DNA from 3 places in the Enterobacter sp. JBIWA008 genome. Region 3 is predicted to be linked to each of the others. Evidence: predicted binding sites of a transcription regulator. Region 3 holds the regulator's gene; each other region holds the start of a gene.
The links. Region 3 encodes PurR, which represses purine synthesis genes. Its sites were predicted from a motif close to CANGCAAACGTTTGCNTG; they were not measured.
Positions count from the first base shown of each region.

Region 1: the regulator PurR is predicted to act here: its motif matches at 6,394-6,411, upstream of pyrC (dihydroorotase).
Region 2: the regulator PurR is predicted to act here: its motif matches at 3,649-3,666, upstream of gcvT (glycine cleavage system aminomethyltransferase GcvT).

Region 1 covers NZ_CP074149.1:1,871,237-1,881,086, reverse strand. The annotation lists gene flgN (flagella biosynthesis chaperone FlgN) at 1-325, shown strand, start outside; gene murJ (murein biosynthesis integral membrane protein MurJ) at 385-1,920, opposite strand; gene KGP24_RS09060 (Gfo/Idh/MocA family oxidoreductase) at 2,050-2,973, opposite strand; gene KGP24_RS09055 (YceH family protein) at 2,976-3,626, opposite strand; gene rimJ (ribosomal protein S5-alanine N-acetyltransferase) at 3,636-4,220, opposite strand; gene mdtH (multidrug efflux MFS transporter MdtH) at 4,457-5,665, shown strand; gene KGP24_RS09040 (lipoprotein) at 5,789-6,349, shown strand; gene pyrC (dihydroorotase) at 6,475-7,521, shown strand; gene dinI (DNA damage-inducible protein I) at 7,596-7,841, shown strand; gene bssS (biofilm formation regulator BssS) at 8,116-8,370, shown strand; gene solA (N-methyl-L-tryptophan oxidase) at 8,487-9,605, shown strand; gene KGP24_RS09015 (YceO family protein) at 9,666-9,779, shown strand.
Region 2 covers NZ_CP074149.1:3,971,678-3,981,527, reverse strand. The annotation lists gene pepP (Xaa-Pro aminopeptidase) at 1-937, shown strand, start outside; gene ubiH (2-octaprenyl-6-methoxyphenyl hydroxylase) at 934-2,112, shown strand; gene ubiI (FAD-dependent 2-octaprenylphenol hydroxylase) at 2,125-3,327, shown strand; gene gcvT (glycine cleavage system aminomethyltransferase GcvT) at 3,725-4,819, shown strand; gene gcvH (glycine cleavage system protein GcvH) at 4,843-5,232, shown strand; gene gcvP (aminomethyl-transferring glycine dehydrogenase) at 5,359-8,232, shown strand; gene KGP24_RS19125 (SDR family oxidoreductase) at 8,303-9,046, shown strand; gene bglA (6-phospho-beta-glucosidase BglA) at 9,116-9,850, opposite strand, start outside.
Region 3 covers NZ_CP074149.1:2,149,521-2,159,370, reverse strand. The annotation lists gene KGP24_RS10560 (TetR/AcrR family transcriptional regulator) at 1-83, shown strand, start outside; gene KGP24_RS10555 (alkene reductase) at 137-1,234, shown strand; gene gloA (lactoylglutathione lyase) at 1,335-1,742, shown strand; gene rnt (ribonuclease T) at 1,838-2,488, shown strand; gene grxD (monothiol glutaredoxin 4) at 2,532-2,879, opposite strand; gene KGP24_RS10535 (C40 family peptidase) at 3,218-3,991, shown strand; gene sodB (superoxide dismutase [Fe]) at 4,113-4,694, shown strand; gene KGP24_RS10525 (MFS transporter) at 4,733-5,899, opposite strand; gene KGP24_RS10520 (YnhF family membrane protein) at 6,063-6,152, opposite strand; gene purR (HTH-type transcriptional repressor PurR) at 6,450-7,475, shown strand; gene punR (DNA-binding transcriptional activator PunR) at 7,493-8,404, opposite strand; gene punC (purine nucleoside transporter PunC) at 8,519-9,718, shown strand.

The DNA.
Region 1 (9,850 bases), 280 kb from region 3:
CAACGGCAGCGCGCTGCAGCGTATTACTGAAGATAAGAGCTCGCTTCTTGCGACGCTGGATTATCTGGAGCAGCAGCGCCGCGCGGAGCAAGATCCTAAGCGCAGCGCCAATTACGATATCGTTGAGCGCTGGCAAACCATTACCAAAAAAACCCAGCACCTGCGCGACCTTAACCAGCACAACGGCTGGCTGCTGGAAGGTCAGATTGAGCGTAATCAGCAGGCGCTTGAGGTACTGAAGCCGCATAAAGAAACCGGACTATACGGTGCGGATGGTCAGACGGCGACTGCGCGTATTGCGGGAGTTAAAAAGATTTCGATTTGACGCCTGTGCGACAAATCATGCAGCGGGGAGCACCATAAGGTGAACTCCCCTTTTGGCGTTTATGCCGTACGGCGGGCGAACTCTTTCACTTTGAACCCCAGCACCGCGAGCGTGACAAAGTAAGCCACCACTCCGACGCCCACCACGGCCATCAGCCGCATCAGACGGTAGGGCATAGTGCCCAGGGACCACTCCGGCATCACGTACATCATGCCGAGCAGCGCGGCAGACATCACCAGTACCGCAACGATCAGACGTACCAGGAAACTTCCCCACCCCGGCTGCGGCGTGAAAATATCCTGCTTGCGCAGCTGCCAGTACAGCAGCCCGGCATTCAGGCAGGCCGCCAGACCAATAGACAGCGACAGACCAGCATGCTTCAGCGGACCAATAAACGCCAGGTTCATCAGCTGCGTCATAATCAGCGTCACGATGGCAATTTTCACCGGCGTTTTAATGTCCTGACGCGAGTAGAACCCGGGAGCCAGCACCTTGACGACGATAAGCCCCATCAATCCAACCGAATAGGCAATCAGCGCGCGCTGGGTCATGGCGGCATCAAAGGCGGTGAATTTCCCGTACTGGAAGAGCGACACCGTCAGCGGTTTGGCCAGAATACCCAGCGCAACGGCGCTTGGCAGGGCCAGCAGGAAGCAGAGACGCAATCCCCAGTCCATCAGGCGGCAATACTCATCATGATTGCCGCTGGCAAAACTTTTCGACAGGGACGGCAGCAGGATGGTCCCCAGCGCCACGCCCAGCACCCCGGACGGGAACTCCATCAGACGGTCGGCGTAGTACATCCAGGATACCGATCCGGACACGAGGAAAGAGGCAAAGATGGTGTTGATGATAAGCGAGATCTGGCTGACGGAGACGCCGAGAATGGCAGGTCCCATCTGCTTGATCACGCGCATCGCCCCGGCATCTTTGAGATTGATGCGCGGCAGCACCAGCATGCCGATTTTTTTCAGATGCGGCAGCTGATACGCCAGCTGCAGCACGCCGCCGACGGTGACCGCCCAGGCCAGCGCCAGCACCGGCGGGTTGAAGTGCGGCGCGGCGAACAGGGCAAAACCGATCATGCTGACGTTGAGAAACGTCGGCGCAAACGCCGGGACAGAGAAGCGGTTCCAGGTATTCAGGATCGCGCCCACCAGCGAGGCCAGCGAGATGAGCAGAATATAGGGGAAGGTAATGCGCAAAAGCTGTGAGGTCAGGGCAAACTTGTCGGCCGTATCGGCAAAACCGGGCGCGGTCACCATAATCACCCAGGGCGCGGCCAGCATCCCGAGTACGGTCACCACCGCCAAAGCCAGCGTCAGCAGCCCGGATACATAAGAAACAAAGACGCGCGTCGCGTCTTCACCCTGCTTGCTTTTATATTCCGCGAGGATAGGCACGAATGCCTGAGAAAACGCCCCTTCAGCAAAAATACGACGCAGCAGGTTCGGTAATTTGAACGCGACGAAAAAGGCGTCCGTGGCCATCCCTGCACCAAATACCCTTGCCACAATGGCGTCGCGCGCAAAACCCAGCACGCGGGAAAACATGGTCATCGAGCTGACGGCCGCCAGCGATTTTAATAAGTTCATTAACGTGAATTTCCAGAACCATACGGATTTGTAGGCCGGGTTAGCGTAAGCGCCACCCGGCAAAGCCAACAAGCGGCGCTTAGTCTAACCGGATTTCAACGAATTACTATCCGCAGATGTTACAGCGAGTTATTCGCTCATGGCATCGCGCCAGAGCCTTTCCACAATGCGCTGCGCCATAATGGCCTGCTCGCCGGACGTTTCAGGAACCGTCTGATTTTGCACGCAGGCGATAAAGTGGCGGGCGCATCCTGCGAAACCACGCTGCTCCAGAGTGCTCTGCCAGCCTGGCGCCGGGAGCGTCACCACGCCGTTGCCTTTCTCTTCCCGCCACTCGCGCATGTCCGTAATGTCGTACAGCGCGCCCTCGGTCACCGCCTGCACGGATTCACGCTGACTTCCCGCCCGACGGTGCATGCTGGTGGTAATCTGAAGATGCTCAACGGCAAAGTGGTGTTCCGCGTAGACCATCTGCCCCTGATCGTTCGTCATCAGGGTGCCGCTTTTCAGCTGTGCGTTACCGTTGGTCAGCCACAGCGCCGTATCCACAACGTGCAGGTAATCATCCAGAAGGGTGAAGCGCAGATCGTTTGGCCCAATGCTGTCGGTACGGTGCTTATCCATCCGCAGCGAGGCGAGCGTGTCCGACTGCGCCTTTAGCTGCTGATAAAGCGGTGCGAAGCGGCGGTTGAAGCCCACCATCAGCGTCAGTTTTTTGCGCGCGGCCAGCTCAATCAGCCGTTCGGCATCCTGAACATTTTCAGCCAGCGGCTTATCCACGCAGACGTGGACCCCCGCATTAAGGAGCTCGCTCACCACCTGATAGTGGGTTGCCGTTGAGGTATGAACAAAGACCGCATCGCACTCGCGGGCCAGATCCTGAAGCGATGCCGCATACGGCATGCGCCAGGTTTCGCAGATCCGCTCGGCCTTCTCGCGCGTGGGTGACCATGCCCCTTGCAGGGTCCAGTCCGTCGCCACACCTAAAACAGGCAGCCAGGCTTTTTGCGCGATGCCGCCGAGTCCCACCACGCCTACGCGTAATTTTTTCACCGTCAGTCCCCCAGATGTGCCAGCAATGCATCCAGGCGCTGTTTCAGCCCGGCGACCTCTTCTTCCAGCGCCTCTACGCGCGCGGCAAGCGTGTCAGTGCTTGCTGAGGATCCTGCGTCGCTCTCCAAGGTAGCGACATCAACGTCGCCGCTGAACAGGTGCATATAGCGGCTTTCACGTTTACCCGGCTCGCGCGCCAGACGCACCACATACGGGCCGTCTTCACGAGTAGTCAGCCCTTCCAGAGTCTGCTCGACCTCCTGCATATCGCTGAACTCATGCATACGGGAAGCGCGCGTGCGCAGTTCCCCCGGCGTCTGCGCGCCGCGCAGCAACAGCGTGGTGATGACCGCCACTTCCGCGCTGCTCAGCTTCAGGTCACCGAATTCGGAGTTACAAAAACGCTGTTCGTATTTGGTCACGCGATTGCCAAAGCCGCTGACGGTGCGCAGATAGTGGCGTTTTACCAGCGCGTCCAGCACCTCCTGAACGTCATGTTCGCTGAGGTTCATGACCGGCTCGCGGTTGGTTTTCTGGTTGCAGGCCATGGTCACGGCGTTGACGGAGAGCGGATACTGCTCCGGCGTGGTGACCTGTTTTTCGAGTAAGCACCCGATCACGCGCGCTTCTGTACCGTTTAGCTGATACTTCATCTTTTCTCCTTAACGACCTGCGGTCCAGTCCCGGGTAGTTAACGCCGTCAGAACGTGGTCACGCCACTCTCCGTCTATCAGCAGATAGTCTTTGGCGTAACCCTCTTTCTCGAACCCTAAACGCGCCAGCAGATTTCCGCTGCGCTGGTTATGCGGCATATAGTTCGCCATGATGCGATGGATATGATGCGTGCGCTGCATATAGCGGATCGCCACCGTTAACGCCTCATACATCAGCCCCTGCCCCTGCCATTTCTGGCCGATGGAGTAGCCAAGATAGCAGGCGTGAAACGATCCCCGCACCACGTTGGAAAAATTGGCGATCCCGATAATCTCTTTCTCTTCAGGATCCAGTAGCGCGAAATAGAACGCGCTGCCCTGCTTGTGAAATTCCGTAATCATGCTGAGGCGCGCCTGCCAGCCGGAAGGGTAACAATGGCTCTCATCCCGAACGGGTTCCCAGGGTTTTAAAAACTGGCGATTCTCGGCGTAATAATCCGCCAGACGCCAGGCATCACGCTCATGCACCAGACGAACGACCAGCCGGTCCGTTGTCAGACGCACTTTTGGCACATTACTGCGATAGCCAAACATCGATACCACTCCTTCCAGTCACTTCTGCTAACCCATTAGCTTTACTATACCTGCGCCTGCGCCGTCTGTGAAAACAGTGACATACCATTTTGCCCTCTTTTCACTATTTTCGATGAGAACTCTCTATCAAAGCACCCTTTTGATAAAAAAATATTGTCACGCCCGGGGGTGGGAAAAAACGCGGCGACACCGCAGAATGTTAGCGTGCTCACCTTCTTATTTTCCCTGGAGGGAAAATGTCCCGCGTATCACAGGCCAGGAGCCTGGGTAAATATTTCCTGCTCGTCGATAACATGCTGGTCGTGCTCGGCTTTTTTGTCGTTTTTCCGCTGATATCGATCCGCTTTGTCGATCAGATGGGCTGGGCGGCATTAATGGTTGGTATTGCTCTGGGGTTACGCCAGTTTGTCCAGCAGGGCCTGGGCGTCTTTGGCGGGGCCATCGCTGACCGCTTTGGTGCAAAGCCGATGATCGTTACCGGTATGCTGCTGCGCGCGGCAGGCTTTGCCACGATGGCGGTCGCTCAGGAGCCCTGGCTGCTCTGGTTCTCCTGCATCCTCTCCGGTATCGGGGGCACGCTGTTCGATCCACCACGCACCGCACTGGTGGTAAAGCTGATTCGCCCGCAGCACCGCGGCCGTTTCTTCTCGATTCTGATGATGCAGGACAGTGCCGGGGCGGTTATCGGCGCCCTGCTGGGAAGCTGGCTGCTGCAGTATGACTTCCGTCTGGTCTGCGCCGCTGGCGCGGTGCTCTTTATTCTGTGCGCGCTGTTTAATGGCCTGTTCCTGCCCGCCTGGAAACTGTCGACGGTTAAAGCGCCGGTCCGGGAAGGGCTTGGCCGCGTCCTGCGCGACAGGCGTTTTGTCACCTATGTGTTGACCCTGACGGGATACTACATGCTGGCTGTACAGGTCATGCTGATGCTGCCGATCATGGTTAACGACATCGCGGGGACCCCTGCAGCCGTGAAATGGATGTACGCCATCGAAGCCTGCCTGTCGTTAACGCTGCTTTATCCGATTGCCCGCTGGAGCGAGCGGCGTTTTCGTCTGGAGCATCGCCTGATGGCCGGGCTGTTCCTGATGACGCTAAGCATGATGCCGATCGGTCTGGTGAACTCTCTCCAGCAGCTGTTTACGCTGATTTGCACGTTCTATATTGGCTTAATCATCGCCGAGCCTGCCCGTGAAACGCTGAGCGCCTCGCTTGCGGATGCGCGTGCGCGCGGCAGCTATATGGGTTTCAGCCGGCTGGGGCTGGCGCTTGGCGGCGCATTAGGTTACGCCGGTGGCGGCTGGTTGTTTGATGCCGGAAAAGCGTTAAACCAGCCCGAACTCCCGTGGATGATGCTCGGCGCGGTGGGCCTTATGACGCTCCTTGCCCTGTGGTGGCAGTTCAGCCAGAAACGCAGCGCGAGCGGCATGCTTGAGCCTGGCGCGTAGCCTTTCCCTCGGGCGGGCCCCCCTCCCGCCCCACTTCTCAGTTTTTTCTGCTGGTTTCTGCCAATTCACACTGACATACTGGCGCAACAGGACAGAAGCGCCGATTTTTCGTTGAGGAACACTATGAAGAAAATTGTCTTTGCCGCGGCATTAGTTGTCAGCGGTCTGCTGGTTGGCTGTAACCAGCTCACGCAATATACCGTCAGTGAACAGGAAATTAATCAGGCGCTGGAAAAACATAACAATTTCTCTAAAGACATTGGCGTGCCGGGGCTGGCGGACGCGCATATCGTGCTCACGAATCTGACCAGCCAGATTGGACGTGAAGAGCCAAACAAAGTCACCCTTGCCGGTGATGCGGATCTCGATATGTCTTCCCTCTTTGGCAATCAGAAAGCCAACATCAAGCTCAAGCTGAAGGCCCTGCCCGTTTTCAACAAAGAGAAAGGGGCGATTTTCCTGCAGGAGATGGAAGTTGTCGATGCGAAGGTGTCGCCGGACAAGATGGCACCGGTTCTGCAAACCCTGATGCCCTATCTGAACCAGTCGCTGCGCAATTATTTTAACCAGCAGCCCGCGTACGTCTTAAGCGAAGACAAAAGTAAGGGTGAAGCTCTGGCGAAAAAATATGCAAAAGGGATAGAGGTGAAACCGGGAGAAATTATCATTCCTTTCACCGATTAACCTGAAGGGCGCTCCGGCGCCTTTTTTTTACGGAAAAGTGTGCAAACGAAAACGTTTCCGCTTATGATTTGTGTCCGGCAAAAACAGCCATCCTTATGACTGATTCCTGACAAGCCGGAGCTTCCATGACTGCACAACCCCAGGTTCTTAAAATCCGCCGCCCAGACGACTGGCATATCCATCTGCGTGATGGCGATATGCTGAAAACCGTCGTGCCATATACCAGCGAAATTTATGGCCGCGCGATTGTCATGCCTAACCTGGTTCCACCAGTCACCACCGTTGATGCCGCGATGGCCTATCGCCAGCGCATCCTGGATGCCGTGCCTGCGGGGCACGATTTTACCCCGTTGATGACCTGCTATCTGACCGACTCGCTGGATCCGAACGAAGTGGAGCGCGGGTTTAACGAAGGCGTGTTTACGGCAGCGAAACTCTACCCGGCGAATGCCACCACCAACTCCAGCCACGGCGTCACCAGCATTGATGCCATCATGCCGGTTCTGGAACGCATGCAGAAACTGGGCATGCCGCTGCTGGTCCATGGTGAAGTCACGCACGCCGAGATTGACATCTTCGACCGTGAAGCCCGCTTTATCGAAACCGTGATGGAGCCTCTGCGCCAGCGCCTGCCCGCGCTTAAAGTAGTCTTTGAGCATATCACCACCAAAGACGCGGCAGAGTATGTGCGTGACGGCAACGATCTTATCGCCGCCACCATTACGCCGCAGCACCTGATGTTTAACCGTAACCATATGCTGGTGGGCGGGGTGCGCCCTCACCTGTACTGTCTGCCGATTCTAAAGCGCAACATTCACCAGCAGGCGCTGCGAGAGCTGGTTGCCAGCGGGTTCTCCCGCGCGTTCCTTGGCACCGATTCCGCGCCTCACGCCCGCCATCGTAAAGAGACGAGCTGCGGCTGCGCAGGCTGCTTTAACGCCCCAACGGCGCTTGCCAGCTACGCAACCGTATTTGAAGAGATGAACGCGCTGGAGCATTTCGAAGCGTTCTGCTCCCTTAACGGCCCGCGCTTCTACGGCCTGCCGGTCAACGACACCTTCATTGAACTGGAGCGTAAAGCGAGCCACGTTGAGGAGTTCATTGCGCTGACGGATGACACGCTGATCCCATTCCTGGCAGGCGAAACCGTCAACTGGACGATAAAACGTTAAAAAATCAATGCCCCTTGTTGTCAAACCGATAATATACCTGTATAAATAAACAGTATATTACACAGGGGGCATTTATGCGTATTGAAGTCACCATAGCCAAAACAACCGTTCTGCCTGCCGGCGCGCTTGATGCACTTGCAGGCGAATTATCCCGCCGTATTAACAACACCTTTCCCGACAATGCGGGGGCCGTAACGGTACGTTACGCCGCGGCGAACAACCTCTCCGTCATTGGTGCTGCGAAAGAAGATAAAGACCGCATCAGCGAAATACTGCAGGAAACGTGGGAAAGCGCAGACGACTGGTTTATCACAGATTAACACTGCTCCCTCATTGTGTTTTTTTGCCGGGTCGCCCCGGCTTTTTTTTGCCTAAAAATTCTGTAAGTTCAAATTAATTCGGCATCTTCTTTAAGAATCGTGAACAAGATGGTGTTTTATTGTTCTAACAATCCTAAAAAGCAGAAAAATGTGTTGCCACCTGTTTATTTTTCCCGTCGGAACCCTTATTACTTGGTATACTGAAGATGCTTTCAGAAAAACATGCATTGAACCTCAGAGCCGTTGTCTTCTAACACGCATTAAGGGGGTTATAATGGAAAAGAATAGTGAAGTGATCCAGACCCATCCGCTTGTTGGCTGGGATATCAGTACCGTAGATAGCTACGATGCGCTGATGCTGCGTTTGCACTACCAGACCCCGAATCAACTCAACCGTGAAGAAGCGGAAGTTGGACAGACGCTGTGGCTTACAACAGACGTCGCCCGTCAGTTTATTTCTATTTTAGAGGCAGGTATTGCAAAAATAGAATCTGGCGACTATCAGGAAAATGAGTATAAACGGCACTAAGTTTATGCCCACTTTTCTCTCTACAGGCACCCTCGCGGTGCCTTATTTATTTCTCCCTTGTCTAACCCTGCGTTGTTAATTACTCTGCTAACAAAACGTCAGTTTACGAGATGCATATGAGATACGACTTAATCATTATTGGTAGCGGCTCCGTGGGTTCCGCTGCCGGTTATTACGCAACACAGGCAGGTCTGAAGGTCCTGATGATCGATGCACATCTTCCTCCCCATGCGGAGGGTAGCCATCATGGCGATACCCGCCTCATGCGCCATGCATATGGAGAAGGCGAGCGCTATGTACCGCTGGTGCTTCGCGCCCAGACGCTTTGGGATGAACTGGCGACACACACCGAAGAGCGTATTTTCGAGCGTACCGGCGTGATCAACCTTGGCCCTGCTCATTCTGATTTTCTCGCCAGCGTCGAGCGCAGCGCAAAAGCCTTTAATCTTGATGTTGAGAAGCTGGACGCGATGGGCATTACCGCGCGCTGGCCTGAAATTACCGTCCCGGACGATTACATTGGCCTCTTTGAAGCCCACTCCGGCGTGCTGCATTGTGAAACGGCGATCAAAACCTGGATCGACCTTGCCGCGAAAGCCGGCTGTGCGCAGCTGTTTAACTGTCCGGTGGAGGCTATTACCCATGACGAGAATGGCGTCACGGTAACGACGATTGACGGCGACTATTCAGCGCCCCGCCTGCTCGTCAGCGCAGGAACCTGGGTCACGCGCCTGCTGCCGGAACTGCCAATCCAGCCGGTGCGCAAGGTCTTCTCCTGGTTCCAGTCGGATGGTCGCTATAGCGCGCAGAATAAATTTCCGGCCTTCACCGGCGAATTGCCGAATGGCGACCAGTTCTACGGCTTCCCGTCAGAAAAAGACGCGCTAAAAATCGGTAAACACAACGGGGGCCAGGCTATCGCCTCTCCTGAAGAGCGTAAGCCTTTCGGCGCCTGGCCACAGGATGGTTCAGAAGCCTTCTCGTTCCTGCGCACTATTCTTCCGGGCGTCGGCGGCTTGCTGTATGGCGCGGCCTGTACCTACGACAACACGCCGGATGAAGACTTCATCATAGATACGCTGCCCGGGCATGACGACACCCTGCTTATCACCGGGCTGAGCGGCCACGGCTTTAAGTTTGCTTCCGTGCTGGGTGAGATCGCCGCGCAGTTTGCCCAGGGCATCACGCCGCAGTTTGATCTGACGCCCTTCTCCCTCTCGCGTTTTAACGGATAATCCGCCACGGGCTCCGGACGTACCGGGGCCCGTTTCATTCACACTGCATTACGGGGCGTTATGCGCAGGATCGTTAGCTTTCTTATGAATAATATTCGCGAGCACTTTATGCTCTATATCTTATTGTGGGCGCTGCTGGCCATTATTGATTTTGTTTACATTGTATTTTATTGAAAGCCCTGACTTACAATAATTGACATTTATTTAGCTTTACTGAAACTCTCAATTTTACTTGCACGAAGACA
Region 2 (9,850 bases), 1.8 Mb from region 3:
TCACGCGCAGGGCGAATATGCGTACGCCGATGAGATTGTCTTCACCGCGCTGGATAAGCTGCGCAAAGGCTCGCGGCAGAACCTGTCCGCACCTGCCACGCTGACGGACTGGCGCCCGGTAGTGCATGAGATGCGCCTGTTCAAGTCTAAAGAAGAGCTGAATTTGATGCGGCGTGCAGGCGAAATCAGCGCGCTGGCGCACACCCGCGCCATGGAAAAGTGCCGTCCCGGAATGTTCGAATACCAGCTGGAAGGCGAAATTCACCACGAATTTAACCGCCACGGCGCGCGTTATCCCTCCTACAGCACGATTGTCGGCGGCGGGGAAAACGGCTGCATTCTGCACTACACCGAAAACGAAAGTGCGCTGCGCGACGGCGATCTGGTACTGATTGACGCCGGTTGCGAATATCAGGGCTACGCGGGGGATATCACCCGTACCTTCCCGGTGAACGGTAAATTCTCACCGGCACAGCGCGCCATTTACGACATCGTCCTGGAATCGCTTGAGACGGCGCTCAGGCTGTATCGTCCGGGTACCTCCATGCAGGAAGTGACTGGTGAAGTGGTGCGCATCATGATTACCGGTCTGGTCAGGCTCGGGATCCTGAAAGGGGATGTCGATACCCTGATCGCTGAAAATGCGCATCGACCGTATTTCATGCACGGCCTGAGCCACTGGCTGGGGCTGGATGTCCATGACGTTGGTGCATACGGCCCGGACCGTTCGCGCGTGCTGGAGCCGGGCATGGTGTTAACCGTGGAGCCGGGTCTGTATATCGCGTCGGATGCCGACGTGCCTGAAGAGTACCGCGGGATTGGCATTCGTATTGAAGATGACATCGTCATTACCGAAACCGGTAACGAAAACCTGACCGCGAGCGTCGTGAAAAACGCTGACGATATTGAGGCGCTGATGGCAGCGGCGCGCGCATGAGCGTGATCATCGTTGGCGGCGGCATGACCGGTGCAACGCTGGCGCTGGCCATTTCGCATTTGACGAAGGGGCAGCTTCCGGTGCACCTGGTTGAAGCTATCGCACCGCAGGCGAAGAATCATCCAGGTTTTGATTCGCGCGCTATTGCCCTGGCGCAAGGCACTTGCCAGCAGCTGTCCCGCATTGGTATCTGGCAGGCGATCGCCGATTGCGCCACGGCAATTAAAACCGTTCACGTGAGCGATCGCGGCCATGCTGGCTTTGTCACGCTGGACGCGCAGGATTACCGGATTGATGCCCTGGGTCAGGTTGTTGAACTCCACGACGTCGGCCTGCGTCTGTTCCGTCTGTTACAGGATGCGCCGGGCGTCACGCTACACTGTCCGGCGCGCGTTGCCAGTTTTAGCCGCAGCGAAGACGCGGTGAGCGTAGCGCTCGATAATGGCACCGTTCTCGACGGTCAGCTTCTGGTGGCGGCGGACGGCTCGCGTTCGGCGCTTGGCACGCAGTGCGGCGTAGAGTGGCGGCAGCAGCCTTACGGGCAGGTCGCGGTCATTGCGAACGTCGCGACCGCAGCAGAACACAACGGCCGGGCGTTTGAGCGCTTCACGCAGCACGGCCCGTTGGCAATGCTACCGATGTCGGACGGGCGCTGTTCGCTTGTCTGGTGTCATTCGCAGGATAAAGCTCAAGAGGTTCAGGCCTGGTCAGACGAACGTTTTTGTACCGAGTTGCAGAAAGCCTTTGGCTGGCGACTTGGGCGTATTACCCATGCGGGGAAACGTGCGGTCTATCCGCTGTCGTTAACCACCGCATCGCAGTCTGTTTCTCACCGCGTGGCGCTGGTCGGCAACGCCGCGCAGACATTACATCCGATTGCCGGACAAGGATTTAACCTTGGGCTGCGTGATGTCATGAGCCTGGCAGAATCGCTGGCGCTGGCATGGGGTGAGCAAAAAGATTGTGGCGCTTATTCGGTGCTAAGCCATTACCAGAAGCGACGCCAGGCCGATAAAGAGGCGACAATCGGCGTTACCGACGGCTTAGTCCATCTCTTTGCCAATCGCTGGGCACCGCTGGTTGCAGGTCGCAACCTCGGGCTGATGGCGATGGAACTGTTCATTCCGGCACGCGACGTGCTGGCGCAGCGGACCCTGGGTTGGGTCGCGCGTTAAGGAGTTATCACCGTGCAAAATGTTGATGTCGCCATCGTTGGCGGCGGTATGGTCGGACTGGCGCTGGCCTGCGGTTTACAGGGCAGCGGCCTTCGCGTGGCGGTGCTGGAGCAAAAACAGCCCCAGCCCGTTGCCCCGGATGCGCCGCCGGAACTCCGCGTCTCGGCAATTAATGCGGCCAGCGAAAAGCTGCTGACGCACCTTGGCGTCTGGGCAGATATTGTGGCGCAGCGCGCCAGCTGCTATCACGGTATGGAAGTGTGGGATAAAGACAGCTTTGGTCATATTGCTTTTGATGATGAAAGCATGGGCTATAGCCACCTTGGCCATATTATTGAGAATGCCGTTATCCATCATGCGCTGTGGCAAAAAGCGCTGTCCTGTAGCGATGTAACCATGATGGCACCCGCGCAAATCCAGCAGGTAGCGTGGGGTGAAAACGAGGCGTTTATCACCCTGCAAAGCGGCGACATGCTGACCGCGCGTCTTGTGGTCGGTGCCGATGGTGCGAACTCCTGGCTGCGCAACAAGGCCGATATCCCGCTGACCTTCTGGGATTACCGCCATCATGCGATGGTGGCAACGATCCGAACCGAAGAGCCGCACGGCGGCGTGGCGCGGCAGATTTTCCACAATGACGGCATTCTGGCCTTCCTGCCGCTGAGCGATCCGCATCTGTGCTCTATCGTCTGGTCACTGGTACCGGAAAAAGCCCAGCTGATGCAGGAGGCGACGCCGGATGCCTTTAACCAGGCGCTTTGCATGGCGTTTGATAACCGCCTTGGCCTGTGCACCCTTGAAAGCGATCGGCAGGTGTTCCCGTTAACCGGTCGCTACGCGCGTCAGTTTGCGGCCCACCGTCTGGCGCTGGTAGGTGATGCGGCCCATACCATTCATCCACTGGCCGGGCAGGGCGTTAACCTTGGCTTTATGGACGCGGCGGAGCTGGTTGAAGAGCTGCGTCGCCTGCATCGCGAAGGGAAAGATATCGGTCAGCATCTCTATCTGCGCCGCTACGAGCGTAGCCGCAAGCACAGTGCGGCGATGATGCTGGCGGGCATGCAGGGCTTCCGCGAGCTGTTTGCCGGGGCGAATCCGGCGAAAAAACTGCTGCGCGATATCGGTCTTAAACTGGCCGATACGCTTCCTGGCGTCAAACCTCAACTTCTCCGTCAGGCGATGGGTCTTAACGATCTCCCTGACTGGCTGCGCTAACTTAGATCCCTGTCACACTTTATTCTCCCGGCCTCTGCGCCGGGGAAATTCCCTCGTTTGAAATAATCTAATTCCACGTCATTTTTCGCATTAGATTAACTAATGTTATGTTTTTATCGTTACGGAAATTCGGCCCATTTTTCCGCATGAAATATCACCATGTGCTAAATCCTGTTAGATCATTGTTAATTTTGTGCGGGGATAATCGCATTTTTCCAGTGAATAACTCTGTAGGCTTTTTAGCGTTTTTTGGTCATAAGCTAATGTGATGACCCGTTTTACCTTATGGTTAACCGCCGGTTTCGGTGGTAAGTTCAGGTAAAAGAGAACGTTTGCGTCGGCGCCAGGTAAAGGGGCCGATACCGGGTTTCACGGTGAATTTTTCAACGAGGATAAGATGGCTCAACAGACTCCTTTGTACGAACAACACGTGTTATGCGGCGCCCGCATGGTGGACTTCCATGGCTGGATGATGCCGCTTCACTACGGCTCGCAGATTGATGAGCACCACGCGGTGCGCACCGATGCCGGTATGTTCGACGTGTCCCACATGACGATTGTCGATCTGCGCGGTAGCCGCACCCGGGAGTTTTTGCGTTATCTGCTGGCAAACGACGTCGCTAAACTGAAGACGCCGGGCAAAGCGCTCTATACCGGCATGCTGAATGCCTCGGGCGGCGTGATTGATGACCTTATCGTCTATTACTTCACCGAAGATTTCTTCCGCCTCGTTGTAAACTCCGCCACCCGCGAAAAAGACCTCTCCTGGATCACCCAACACGCCGAACCTTATGCCATCGACATCACCGTCCGTGACGATCTGTCGCTGATCGCCGTGCAGGGACCAAACGCGCAGGCAAAAGCCGCCTCTCTGTTTAACGACGAGCAGCGCAACGCCACCGCTGGCATGAAGCCGTTCTTCGGCGTACAGGCGGGCGATCTGTTTATCGCCACCACCGGCTACACCGGTGAAGCAGGCTACGAAATTGCGATGCCGAACGAGAAGGCCGCTGATTTCTGGCGTGCGCTGGTGGAAGCGGGCGTGAAGCCGGCGGGTCTGGGCGCGCGCGATACGCTGCGTCTGGAAGCGGGCATGAACCTCTACGGCCAGGAGATGGATGAAGGTGTTTCTCCGCTGGCCGCCAACATGGGCTGGACCATCGCATGGGAACCGGCTGACCGTGACTTTATTGGCCGCGAAGCGCTGGAGATGCAGCGCGAGAAGGGCACTGAACAACTGGTGGGTCTGGTGATGACCGAGAAGGGCGTGCTGCGCGGTGAACTGCCGGTGCGTTTTACCGATGCTGACGGCAATCCTCGCGAAGGCGTGATCACCAGCGGTACCTTCTCCCCGACGCTGGGCTACAGTATTGCACTGGCACGCGTGCCGGCGGGTATTGGCGAAACGGCTGTGGTACAAATCCGCAACCGCGAAATGCCGGTCAACGTAACCAAACCGATTTTTGTTCGCGCCGGTAAGCCGGTCGCCTAATCATTTTTATCAGGAGAACTTCAATGAGCAATGTGCCAGCAGAACTGAAATACAGCAAAGAACACGAGTGGCTGCGCAAAGAGGCGGACGGCACTTACACCGTAGGGATCACCGAGCACGCGCAGGAGCTGCTGGGCGACATGGTGTTTGTTGACCTGCCTGACGTGGGTACAACCGTTAGCGCGGGCGACGACTGCGCCGTAGCGGAGTCCGTAAAAGCGGCATCCGATATCTATGCCCCTGTGAGCGGCGAAATCGTTGCCGTCAACGACGCGCTGAGCGATTCGCCGGAACTGGTGAACAGCGAGCCTTATGAAGGCGGCTGGATCTTCAAGATCAAAGCCAGCGACGAATCTCAGGTTGCCGCGCTGCTGGATGCGACCGCGTACGAAGCACTGTTAGAAGACGAGTAAGCCATTATCCCTCTCCCCTTTGGGGAGAGGGTAGGGTGAGGGGAACAGACGACAGCCTCACCCCAGCCCTCTCCCTAAGGGAGAGGGAGAAAACACATTCACTGCACGTTTCAGGAACCATCGCTCATGACACAGACTTTAAGCCAGCTTGAAAACCGTGGCGCCTTCATTGAACGTCACATTGGGCCGGATGCTCAGCAACAGCAGGAGATGCTGAAGACGGTTGGCGCGGATTCATTAAACGCACTGATCGGCCAGATTGTGCCAAAAGACATCCAGCTTGCCACGCCGCCTCAGGTGGGGGAAGCCACGACGGAATTCGCCGCGCTGGCGGAGCTAAAGGCTATCGCAGGCCTGAACAAGCGCTATAAGTCTTACATTGGCATGGGCTACACCAACGTGCAGTTGCCGCCGGTTATCCTGCGCAACATGCTGGAAAACCCGGGCTGGTACACCGCTTATACTCCGTATCAGCCAGAAGTCTCCCAGGGGCGTCTGGAAGCGCTGCTGAACTTCCAGCAGGTGACGCTGGATCTGACCGGTATGGATATCGCCTCCGCCTCGCTGCTGGATGAAGCCACCGCTGCCGCTGAAGCAATGGCGATGGCAAAACGCGTGAGCAAGCTGAAAAATGCCAACCGCTTCTTCGTGGCGGCGGACGTGCATCCCCAGACGCTGGACGTGGTGCGCACTCGCGCAGAGACCTTCGGCTTCGACGTGATCGTTGACGACGCTGACAAAGTGCTGGATCACCAGGACGTCTTCGGCGTGCTGCTGCAGCAGATTGGTACGACGGGTGAAGTACACGACTACGGCGCGCTGATTGCCGAGCTGAAATCCCGCAAAGTGGTTGTCAGCGTTGCCGCCGATTTTATGGCGCTGGTACTCCTGACGGCCCCGGGCAAACAGGGCGCGGATATTGTCTTCGGTTCAGCGCAACGCTTCGGCGTGCCGATGGGCTACGGCGGCCCGCACGCGGCGTTCTTCGGCGCGAAAGATGAATTCAAACGCTCCATGCCTGGCCGTATTATCGGCGTCTCAAAAGATGCTGCCGGTAACACCGCGCTGCGCATGGCGATGCAGACCCGCGAGCAGCATATCCGCCGCGAGAAAGCGAACTCTAACATCTGTACCTCGCAGGTGCTGCTGGCAAACATCGCCAGCCTGTACGCCGTGTTCCACGGCCCGGCTGGACTGAAGCGTATTGCCAGCCGCATTCACCGCCTGGCCGATATTCTGGCCTGCGGCCTGCAGCAGAAAGGCCTGAAGCTGCGCCACGCTCACTACTTCGACACCCTGTGCGTGGAAGTGGCGGACAAAGCGGCCGTGCTGGCGCGCGCGAATGCAGCAGAGATCAATCTGCGCAGCGACATCCACAACGCCGTCGGCATTACGCTGGATGAAAGCACCACCCGCGACGATATCCTGAACCTGCTCAACGTGCTGCTGGGTGACGCGCACGGTCTGGACGTTGATGCGCTCGACAAAGAGGTTGCGCTCGACAGCCGCTCCATTCAGGACAGCATGCTGCGTAACGACGCAATCCTGACGCACCCGGTCTTTAATCGCTATCACAGCGAAACCGAGATGATGCGCTACATGCACTCTCTGGAGCGCAAGGATCTGGCGCTGAACCAGGCGATGATCCCGCTGGGCTCCTGCACCATGAAGCTGAACGCCGCGGCAGAGATGATCCCGATCACCTGGCCTGAATTCTCCGAGCTGCACCCGTTCTGCCCGCCAGAGCAGGCGGAAGGTTATCACATGATGATCAACCAGCTTTCCGACTGGCTGGTGAAGCTGACCGGTTATGACGCGCTCTGCATGCAGCCGAACTCCGGCGCGCAGGGCGAATACGCGGGCCTGCTGGCGATCCGTCACTATCATGAAAGCCGTAACGAAGGTCACCGCGATATCTGCCTGATTCCAAGCTCTGCCCACGGTACCAACCCGGCCTCTGCCCAGATGGCGGGCATGGAAGTAGTGGTCGTGGCGTGCGATAAGAACGGCAACATCGATCTGGCCGATCTCCGTGCGAAAGCCGAGCAGGCGGGCGACAAGCTCTCCTGCATCATGGTGACCTACCCTTCAACCCACGGCGTCTACGAAGAGACCATCCGTGCAGTGTGCGACGTGGTGCACCAGTTCGGCGGTCAGGTTTATCTCGACGGCGCGAACATGAACGCTCAGGTGGGCATTACCTCTCCGGGCTTTATCGGCGCGGACGTGTCGCACCTGAACCTGCACAAAACCTTCTGCATCCCGCACGGCGGCGGCGGCCCGGGCATGGGCCCAATCGGCGTGAAAGCGCATCTGGCACCGTTTGTTCCGGGCCACACCGTAGTGCAGATTGAAGGCATGCTGACCCGTCAGGGCGCGGTCTCTGCGGCACCGTTCGGTAGCGCCTCTATCCTGCCAATCAGCTGGATGTACATCCGCATGATGGGCGCGGAAGGGCTGAAGCAGGCAAGCCAGGTGGCGATCCTGAACGCCAACTATATTGCGACTCGCCTGAAGTCAGCCTTCCCGGTGCTCTATACCGGCCGCGACGGTCGCGTGGCGCACGAGTGCATTCTGGATATTCGTCCGCTGAAAGAAGCGACGGGCATTAGCGAACTGGATATCGCCAAGCGTCTGATCGACTACGGCTTCCACGCGCCAACCATGTCGTTCCCGGTTGCGGGAACGCTGATGGTGGAGCCGACCGAGTCCGAAAGTAAAGCCGAGCTGGACCGCTTTATCGACGCGATGCTGGCCATCCGCATGGAGATCGACCGCGTGCAGAACGGCGAGTGGACGCTGGAAGATAACCCGCTGGTTAACGCTCCGCACACCCAGCATGAGATGGTGGCAGAGTGGAATCACGGTTATTCCCGCGAGCTGGCGGTCTTCCCGGCAGGCGTGGCAAACAAATACTGGCCGACCGTGAAGCGTCTTGATGACGTCTACGGCGACCGTAACCTGTTCTGCTCCTGCGTGCCGATGAGCGAATACCAGTAATATTGCTGATGTAGTAACGTAAGCCGGGTAAGGCGAAGCCGCCTCCCGGCTTTTTTATTGGGAGAAGAAAATGGCAATAGCACTGGTCACCGGCGCCAGCCGGGGCATTGGGAAAGCCACCGCGCTGCAGCTGGCACGCGAAGGCTACACCGTGGCGGTGAACTATCATCACAACATTAAGGCCGCGACGGAGGTCATCAACCAGATCGTTGAGGCGGGCGGTAAAGCCTTTGCCGTCCGCGCGGACATCAGCGATGAAGCCCAGGTGCTGGCGATGTTTGACAGCCTCGATCGTGAAGGCGAGCCGCTGACCGCGCTGGTCAATAATGCGGGGATTCTGTTTGAGCAATCCACTATTGAGAATCTCTCCGCTGAGCGCATTAACCGCGTTCTGGCGACCAACGTTACGGGCTACTTTCTCTGCTGCCGGGAAGCGGTAAAACGCATGTCCTTCAGGCACGGCGGCAAGGGTGGGGCGATAGTGAACGTCTCTTCCGCGGCGTCGCGTCTGGGGGCACCGGGTGAATATGTGGATTATGCCGCGTCGAAGGGGGCGGTGGATTCGCTGACAACCGGGCTATCGCTGGAGGTGGCGGCGCAGGGCATTCGCGTCAACTGCGTTCGTCCGGGCCTGATCTATACCGATATCCATGCTTCCGGCGGAGAGCCGGGGCGAGTGGATCGCTTGAAATCGTTGCTGCCGATGCAGCGCGGCGGCCAGCCGGAAGAGGTGGCGCAGGCGATTGTCTGGCTGCTGAGCGAGAAGGCGTCGTACGTAACGGGTAGTTTTTTAGAGCTGGCTGGCGGGAAATAAACCCCTCACCCTAACCCTCTCCCCAAAGGGGAGAGGGGATAATCGTTGGCCGTTGCAGGCGCAGCAGAGTTAAAGTTTCTCGCCGTTGCTGGCAATCACGCCTTTATACCACTCGAAGCTCTTCTTGCGGGAACGCGACATGTCGCCCGTGCCGTCGTCGTGCTTGTTCACGTAGATAAAGCCGTAGCGCTTGCTGTACTGGCCGGTGGTGAACGACACGCAGTCGATGCAGCCCCATGGCGTATAGCCCATCAGATCCACGCCATCGTGCGTGACGGCTTTGATCATCTCTTCCACGTGGGCACGCAGGTAGTCGATACGATAGTCATCGTTGATGCTGCCGTCTTCTTCTACCTTATCGTAGGCGCCGAAACCGTTTTCAACGATAAACAGCGGCTTCTGATAACGTTCATACAGTTCGCACAGGGAATAGCGTAGGCCTACCGGATCAATCTGCCAGCCCCAGTCGGACGCCTTCACGTGCGGGTTCGGCACGCTGCCCTCGAAGCCGGAAATGGCATCGCCGGTACCGCCTTCCGCTTTCACCGCGTTGGTCATGTAGTAGCTGAAGCCTAAGTAGTCGCAGGTACCTTCACGCAGGATCTGCTCGTCGCCTGCCTCCATTTTGATGGAGAAGCCGCGGCGCTCCCACTCGTTCAGCACGTAGGACGGGTAGTATCCACGCAGCTGGACGTCGGTAAAGACATAGCGCTCGCGCATGGATTCCTGGGCGAACATCACGTCTTCCGGTTTGCAGGAGAACGGATAGAGCGCCACCATGGCCAGCATGCAGCCGACCTTCAT
Region 3 (9,850 bases):
AGGCAAAAATTTCGCGCAGTGCCGTGCCGCTGGAAAGCGCGCTGGCACATGTGAAAATCAGTATTACTGCGCCTGGCGTATAGCAGGCGTTTTTATTTACCCTATCACTAGTCGACTGGTCTACTCAGGAGTCTTTATGTCAGCTGAAAAATTATTTACCCCATTGAAAGTGGGTACCGTCACGGCGCCGAACCGCGTATTTATGGCTCCGCTTACCCGTCTGCGCAGCATTGAGCCGGGTGACATCCCAACCCCACTGATGGGTGAATACTATCGTCAGCGCGCAAGCTCTGGCCTGATCATAACGGAAGCCACACAGATTTCTGCGCAGGCTAAGGGTTATGCGGGTGCGCCGGGTCTTCACAGCCCGGAACAGATCGCCGCATGGAAGAAAATCACCGCGGGCGTTCACGCTGAAGAGGGTCGCATTGCGGTCCAGCTGTGGCATACCGGTCGTATCTCTCACAGCAGCATTCAGCCTGGCGGCCAGGCACCGGTCTCCGCTTCGGCCCTGAGCGCAAATACCCGTACTTCCCTGCGTGATGAAAACGGCAATGCAATCCGCGTGGATACCTCTATGCCGCGCGCGCTTGAGCTGGATGAGATCCCGGGTATCGTGAATGACTTCCGCCAGGCCGTGGCCAACGCCCGTGAAGCCGGTTTTGACCTGATTGAGCTGCACTCCGCCCATGGCTATCTGCTGCACCAGTTCCTGTCACCGTCGTCTAACCATCGCACCGACCAGTACGGCGGCAGCGTCGAAAACCGCGCTCGCCTGGTACTGGAAGTGGTTGACGCCGTATGCCAGGAGTGGAGTCCGGATCGTATCGGGATCCGTGTCTCCCCAATCGGTTCTTTCCAGAACGTCGACAACGGTCCGAACGAAGAAGCAGATGCCCTGTACCTGATCGAAGAGCTGGCTAAACGTGGCATCGCTTATCTGCACATGTCAGAGCCGGACTGGGCTGGCGGTAAGCCTTACACGGACGCTTTCCGTCAGAAGGTGCGCGAGCGTTTCCACGGGGTGATCATCGGTGCAGGGGCTTATACCCCAGAGAAAGCCGAAGACCTGATCGGCAAAGGACTGATCGATGCCGTGGCGTTTGGCCGCGACTACATTGCCAACCCGGATCTGGTTGTCCGTCTGCAGAAAAAGGCGGCGCTGAACCCGCAGCGCCCGGAAAGCTTCTACGGCGGCGGCGCGGAAGGCTACACCGACTACCCTTCTCTGTAATCTCGCCATTGTTCATTGATAGCGGCGATACTTCGCCGCTATACTAAAACATCGTTTCTGTTCAAAAAGACAGTCTATTTCATTGGTTAATGAGGAAATTATGCGCCTACTTCACACCATGCTGCGCGTTGGCGATCTGCAACGTTCCATTGATTTCTACACTAACGTGCTGGGCATGAAGCTGCTGCGCACCAGCGAAAACCCGGAATACAAATACTCGCTGGCGTTCGTGGGTTACGGCCCGGAAACGGATGAAGCGGTGATCGAGCTGACCTACAACTGGGGCGTAGACAGCTATGAGCTGGGCACCGCCTACGGCCACATCGCGCTCGAAGTGGACAACGCGGCCGAAGCGTGTGAGCGTATTCGCAGCAACGGCGGTAACGTCACGCGTGAAGCGGGCCCGGTAAAAGGCGGCACGACCGTAATTGCGTTCGTGGAAGATCCGGACGGTTACAAAATCGAGTTGATTGAAGCCAAAGACGCGGGTCGCGGTCTGGGCAACTGATCCCTCAGGGCGCAACATGCGCCCGTAGTTTTACTGCATCACCCTGCAAAATTTGCCATAATGCGCTCAGCTTTTTCCCCTTGTAAGAGACCCTGATGTCCGATAACGCTCAATTTAGCGGTCTGTGCGACCGTTTTCGTGGTTTTTATCCCGTTGTCATAGATGTAGAAACAGCCGGATTTAACGCTAAAACCGATGCGCTGCTCGAAATTGCCGCCATCACGCTGAAGATGGATGAACAGGGCTGGCTTACACCGGACACCACGCTGCATTTCCACGTTGAACCTTTTGAAGGGGCAAACTTACAGCCGGAAGCGCTGGCGTTTAACGGTATCGATCCGCATAATCCGCTGCGTGGTGCAGTCAGTGAATATGATGCGCTGCACGCCATTTTTAAAATGGTGCGTAAAGGCATGAAAGAGAGTAACTGCAGCCGTGCCATCATGGTGGCCCATAACGCCACCTTCGATCACAGCTTTACCATGGCTGCAGCGGAGCGCGCCGCGCTCAAACGCAACCCCTTCCACCCTTTTGTCACCTTTGATACCGCCGCGCTGAGCGGCCTGGCGCTGGGACAAACGGTGTTATCAAAGGCCTGTATTACGGCTGGCATTCCGTTCGACGGTACACAGGCGCACTCCGCGCTGTATGACACTGAGCGTACCGCAGAGCTGTTCTGTGAGATCGTCAACCGCTGGAAGCGTCTGGGCGGCTGGCCGCTGCCGATTGGCAACAGCGAAGAATAAAAAAAAGCGACCTTATCAGGTCGCTTTTTATTCGCGCAGAAAATTACTCTGCGTCCGGCTCTTCAGTTTTGTACTTCGCCGCCGTCTCTTTGATCAGCTGCTGCAGTTCGCCGCGCTGATACATTTCAATCAGGATATCGCAGCCGCCAACCAGCTCACCGTCAACCCACAGCTGCGGGAAAGTCGGCCAGTTAGCGTACTTAGGCAGCTCAGCGCGGATGTCCGGGTTCTGCAGGATATCAACGTAGGCAAAACGCTCACCACAGGCAGACAGCGCCTGAACCGCTTGTGCGGAGAAGCCGCAGCTTGGCAGCTTCGGAGAACCTTTCATATACAGCAGAATCGGGTTTTCAGCGATCTGGCGCTGGATTTTTTCAATAGTGGTGCTCATGTCTTGCTTCCTTTAACTTCTGTTACGGCATTCGTCTGACATTGTAGCGGGTCAGACTGGCATCGGAAAATAACATTTTTGTCACGTTTATACATTCTACCCCGAGTCACGAAAAGTTGCATTGCAAATGGTGTTTACCCCTGCGGCGGTCAGGGTTTTACTTAGGGAGTGGGCAAATGTGTGACAGAACGATGAATTTTTTTGCACTTGCTAACGAAACACGATTGAAGATTGAAAAATGCTATTAACTTTCCGGGTTTTTATAGATTAGAATCGACGGGCTTTGTAAATCACACGCGGGTATTATTGATGACCTGCATTTATCAGGGGACTGCCCAGTGGCGCGGATAAATAAAATCTCGATCACGCTCTGTGCTTTACTGTTTACTTCACTCACTTTCACGCCAGTGGCAAACGCCTCTCAGCAGGCGCGGCATTCTGCTGTACAAAAAAACCATCTGGTGAAAGCCACAGAACGTAAGAAAAAAACCACCGCTAAGAACGACAAGAAAAAAACACCGGCTCAGACGAAACAGACCGCTTCCAGCAAGACGAAAACAAAACCTTCCCGCACTGCCCACTCCGCTAAAAGTAAAGCTTCGCAAACCGCCGCTAACCTCGTTACCGAAAAATGCATCACGCGTAAAGGCCACAAGGCGAAATGCACGAAGGTCACGAAAATAGCGGAAGTGCATAAAGTGCGCGTACAGAAAGCGCAAAAGACCGCGATGAACAAACTGATGGGGCAGATTGGCAAACCTTATCACTGGGGTGGCAGCTCGCCGCGTACCGGGTTTGACTGCAGCGGCCTCGTCTATTACGCCTATAAAGATCTGGTCAAATTCCGCATTCCTCGTACCGCCAATGAGATGTACCACCTGCGGGATGCTTCACCGGTTGACCGCGGTGAACTGGAAAACGGCGATCTGGTATTCTTCCGCACTCAGGGTCGCGGCACGGCTGACCACGTCGGCGTCTATATAGGCAACGGCAAATTCATCCAGTCTCCACGTAGCGGCCAGGATATTCAGATCACCTCTCTCAGTGAAGACTACTGGGTACGCCACTACGTCGGCGCGCGCCGCGTGATGACGCCGAAAACCATTCGCTAACCTTACCCTGCCACATCCGTGGCGGGGTAAGTTCCTCTTTTGCATACTCTTTCAATTTGCTATTCTGTCCATGTTGTCTGTGTGGTTATTGACAACGCAAAATACAATAAGGAGAGAAGCAATGTCGTTCGAATTACCTGCACTACCGTATGCAAAAGACGCCCTGGCACCGCACATTTCTGCGGAAACCCTGGAATATCATTACGGCAAGCATCACCAGACGTACGTCACCAACCTGAACAATCTGATCAAAGGCACCGATTTTGAAGGCAAAACGCTGGAAGAGATCGTCCGCAGCTCAGAGGGTGGTGTCTTTAACAACGCGGCTCAGGTGTGGAACCACACCTTCTACTGGCACTGCCTGGCGCCGAATGCCGGCGGTGAACCTACCGGTGAACTGGCTACCGCTATTAATGCCGCATTTGGCAGCTTCGCGGATTTCAAAGCGAAATTTACCGATGCAGCCATCAAAAACTTCGGTTCTGGCTGGACGTGGCTGGTTAAAGAGGCGGATGGCAAACTGGCTATCGTGTCCACCTCAAACGCGGGCACCCCGCTGACCACCAGCGCTAAGCCGCTGATGACCGTGGACGTATGGGAACACGCTTACTACATTGATTACCGCAACGCGCGTCCGAACTACCTGGAACACTTCTGGGCACTGGTTAACTGGGACTTTATCGCGAAGAACTTCGCCGCGTAAAAGTCACGCAGAAGGGTTCGCCCTTCTGCGTTTTTGGTTTATTCCGCAGCGCAGGCTGCTTCAGGCTGTTTACGACCCGACATCATCACCAGCAGCAGGCCGAGCGCGGCAATAATCGCCCCCATCACCGGCACAAAGCTGTATCCCAGTCCCCCCGAAATCACGGCCCCACCGGCCGCCGCGCCCAGCGCATTGCCCAGGTTAAACGCACCGATATTCACGGAAGATGAAAGTCCCGGCGCTTCATGCGCGACGCGCATTACGCGCATCTGTAGCGGCGGCACCACGGCAAAGGTGGCGGCTCCCCAGACGACCATCGCAATCGCGGCCCCGAACTCATTACGCGCCAGCCACGGAATTGCAACCATGATGACAATCAGCAGGGTTAAGAAGCCCTTCAGCGTCCCGCTCACGGAACGGTCGGCAAATTTCCCGCCGAGATAGTTGCCGATCGAGAAGCCCACGCCAATCAGCACCAGCATCGCGGTAACGAAGAGAGGCGTTGCGTGGGTGATATCGTGCAGCACCGGTGAAATATAGGTGTAGAGGGTAAACATCGCCCCTGCCCCCAGCACGGTCGTGAGCAGCGCAGAGAGCACCTGCGGGCGCATCAGCACCGCCAGCTCTTTACGCACTTCCGGACGTTCTCCGGAGCTGCCTTTCGGCAGGGAGAAGAACAGCGCCACCATTGCAATCACGCCCAGCCCGGCAGTCGCCAGGAAAGACATACGCCATCCGATCGATTCTCCCAGCCAGGTTGCCGCAGGCACCCCGCCGATATTAGCAATCGTCAGCCCCATGAACATGGTTGCCACGGCGCTCGCCTGCTTATGTTTTGGCACCACGCTTGCAGCAACAACCGACCCCAGCCCAAAGAACGCGCCGTGGTTAAGGCTGGTCAGAACGCGCGACAGCATTAATGTGGTGTAGTCCGGCGAAATGGCCGAAAGCACGTTGCCCAGGGTGAAAATCGCCATCAGGAAAATCAGCGCATTGCGGCGCGCGCGGTGCGAAAGCAGAAGGGTCATCAGCGGTGCCCCGATCATCACGCCGATGGCGTAGGCGCTGATTAACATCCCTGCCGCAGGGATCGAGACATCTACGCCCCGGGCAATAACGGGCAGTAACCCCATCGGGGAGAATTCAGTGGTGCCAATCCCAAAAGCGCCAATCGCCAGGGCCAGCAGGGGAAAATTGATTTTCATGCGTCAACTCCGGATGCCGTGTCATGTGGTGACACAGAACAAAGAAGCGGAAAGCATGACATCAATCACAAAAAATGAGAAGTTAACAAAATGGCAAAAGATTTTTGCCAGAGAAGTAACAATCCGGGGAGTCGGGAGGGAGAAGGCTCTCCCTCCGCGTAAATCAATGCAGCGCAGCCGTCAGACCGGCCGCGACAATCAGAGCCAGCACAACAACGGTGGTGAACAGCGAAAACTTAAGATCGGAACTCATCAATTTTTCTCCTTTTAATCCCCCCACGAAAAGTGAGCTTGCTCATTTTTGCACAGATTACGTCAAAAATCTTCCTGGATTTATACTGATAACCACTTTACCTCTTCCCCTTTTCATCAAGATAGGACAAAATTCCACGCTAAATTTATTAGCGTACCGGCCATTGACCCCCTCCTGACGTCCCGTGTCGTTTTCCCGGCGTGCCGCAATTCAACATTGCGAGATAAGGGTGAGAGAAGGCAAACGTTTACCTTCAAGTTTTTCAGGAGTTTAGGATATGGTCTGGAGTGACATTTAATGGCAACAATTAAAGACGTAGCAAAACGCGCAAACGTTTCCACTACAACCGTATCACATGTAATTAACAAAACCCGCTTTGTGGCGGAAGAGACGCGCAACGCCGTCTGGGCAGCGATTAAAGAGCTGCACTATTCGCCAAGTGCGGTTGCACGTAGCCTCAAGGTTAATCACACCAAGTCCATTGGATTGCTGGCAACCAGCAGTGAAGCGGCCTATTTTGCCGAGATTATTGAAGCAGTTGAAAAAAACTGCTTCCAGAAAGGCTATACCCTGATTCTGGGCAACGCGTGGAACAGCATTGAAAAACAGCGTGCCTACCTGTCGATGATGGCGCAAAAGCGCGTTGATGGCCTGCTGGTGATGTGTTCCGAGTACCCGGAATCCGTGCTGTCGATGCTTGAAGAGTATCGCCATATTCCGATGGTGGTGATGGACTGGGGCGAAGCGCGCGCAGACTTCACCGATTCCGTTATCGATAACGCCTTTGAAGGCGGCTATATGGCCGGACGTTATCTGATCGAACGCGGTCACCGCGAGATTGGCGTGATCCCCGGTCCGCTGGAGCGCAACACCGGCGCGGGCCGTCTGGCCGGTTTTATGAAAGCGATGGAAGAAGCGCTGATCAACGTGCCGGAAAACTGGATTGTGCAGGGCGACTTTGAGCCGGAGTCGGGCTACCGCGCGATGCAGCAGATCGTCTCCCAGCCACACCGTCCGACCGCCGTGTTCTGCGGAGGCGACATCATGGCCATGGGCGCGCTCTGCGCCGCCGACGAGCTGGGCCTGCGCGTACCGCAGGATATTTCCGTGATCGGGTATGACAACGTGCGTAACGCGCGTTTCTTCACGCCAGCGTTGACGACCATTCACCAGCCGAAAGATTCGCTGGGGGAAACGGCCTTCAATATGCTGTTGGACAGAATCGTCAACAAACGCGAAGAGTCGCAGTCCATTGAAGTTCACCCGCGCCTGATTGAACGCCGTTCCGTTGCGGATGGTCCGTTCCGCGACTACCGTCGTTAATCCCTTTACGGGGCCAGCTATGCTGGCTCCCGTAACCATTCCCGGTTCAGCGTTTCGCTGTCCCCCAGATAATCAAGCAGCCAGGCCATCGCGGGCGAGACATCATTTTGTTGCCAGGTCAGGCAGCAGGCCGCGTCCGGGAACGGATTCTCCAGCGTCAGCTCAACCCACTCTCCGGTATCGATGCGCGGACGCGCGAAATGAACGGGCACCATCGCGACGCAAAGTCCGGCGCTGAGGCACGTCGCCGACGATTCCCAGTCAGGGGCAACCACCCTCCGCTGGTTGTCCAGAAGCCAGGTGATACGCTTGGGCAATGAACGAGACGTATCCTCCAGCACCAGCGACGGCCAGTTGCGCAGCGTATCATCGCTCAGCGGCCCTTCCATCGCCGCCAGCGGATGATCGCTTGCCACCACGCATTTCCAGCTCAGCATCCCCATATCACGAAAGGCGTAACGTCCCCCGACCGGGATCGCCTGCGTAGCCCCAATCGCCATCTCTGCCCTGCCGTCCGCCAGCGCATCCCAGACGCCGTTAAACACCTCCTGCGAGACCCGCAGCTCGACGTCAGAGAAATGACGGTAGAAATCGACGATCATCTGCCGGGTGCGTTCCGGCTTAACGATATTATCCACCGCGATGGAAAGATGTCCCCGCCAGCCGTTAGCGATCTGCTGACACTGTTCGCGGGTGATCTGCATTTTTTTGATAACAGAACGCCCTTCCTTTAAAAACCACGCGCCTGCGGGCGTTAATTCCACATCACGATGCCGTCGTTCAAACAGCGGAACCGCCAGCCACTCCTCCAGCTGGCGCACCGTGTAGCTGATTGCCGAAGGGACGCGGTGCAGCTCCTGCGCCGCACCGCTGAAGCTGCCGTTACGCGCAACAGCATCGACCACTTCAAGAGAATAATCTGACCACATTTTCTGCCTGCAAAATTTTTGAATGCACCAGCCAAATATTAGCGTTTCACAAGCGGCTTTGCACTCCCTACACTCAGCGCCAATGTATACCTGCCTCCTCAGGAGAATAAAATAATGCAACCCAGGATCGGTTTTTTAGTCTGGCTCGGCGGCTTAAGCGTGCTGGGCTTTTTGGCCACCGATATGTACCTGCCGGCGTTTGCCGCCATGCAGGAAGATTTACAAACGCCTGCTGCCGCCATCAGCGCCAGCCTGAGTTTGTTCCTCGCCGGTTTTGCTTTCGCACAGCTGCTCTGGGGACCGCTCTCGGATCGCTTTGGTCGTAAACCGGTACTGTTGCTGGGTCTGGCCATTTTTGCCGTGGGCTGCCTGGGGATGCTATGGGTACGCGATGCCACCTGGCTGCTGGTGCTGCGGTTTATTCAGGCCGTGGGCGTCTGTGCCGCGGCCGTGACCTGGCAGGCGCTGGTCACCGACTATTACCCGGCTAACCGCACAAACCGTATTTTCGCCACCATTATGCCGCTGGTGGGTCTTTCACCTGCCCTTGCCCCACTGCTGGGCAGCTGGATCCTCGCGCATTTCGACTGGCAGGCCATCTTCGCCACGCTGTTTGCCATTACCCTGGTACTGATGCTGCCGGCGTTCGCCCTCAGGCCCGCGCATAAAAAAGAAGCGCACGCTGACGCGACGCCGATTACCTTCACTTCCCTGCTCAGCACCAAAGCGTATCGCGGTAATGTCCTGATCTATGCCGCCTGCTCGGCAAGCTTCTTCGCGTGGCTCACCGGTTCGCCGTTCATTCTGCACGATATGGGCTACAGCCCTGCAGCCATCGGCCTGAGCTATGTTCCGCAGACTATCGCGTTTCTGGTGGGCGGGTACGGCTGTCGCGCGGCGCTGCAAAAATGGGAAGGTCAGCAGATGCTGCCGTGGCTGCTGGTGCTGTATGCGCTGAGCGTCATCGGGACCTGGGCCGTTGGCTTTATTCCGGGTGCCGGTCTGGCTGAAATTTTGATCCCATTCTGCGTGATGGCCGTCGCGAACGGGGCGATTTACCCGATTGTCGTAGCCCAGGCGCTGCGTCCGTTCCCGCAGGCGACAGGCCGCGCCGCCGCGCTGCAGAACACCCTGCAGCTGGGGCTGTGTTTCCTGGCAAGTCTGGTGGTCTCCGCGCTCATTGCCACGCCGCTCCTGACCACCACCAGCGTGATGCTGGTAACCGTTGCGCTGGCGGTGATGGGCTATCGCATGCAGGCAGCCGCGCAGCGTGAGCAGGACAACCGCACTCAGGTTGAAACATCACATGCCTGATCGCGCCGGAAATCATGTTAATTTTCAGTGATTAGGTTGCTAAGAATTTTCTATTGAATCACCAAATTTTGAGGCCTATACTAAATTTGGTTCGATTAAATACGATAAATATTAAGTGTTAACGGGAGCCGG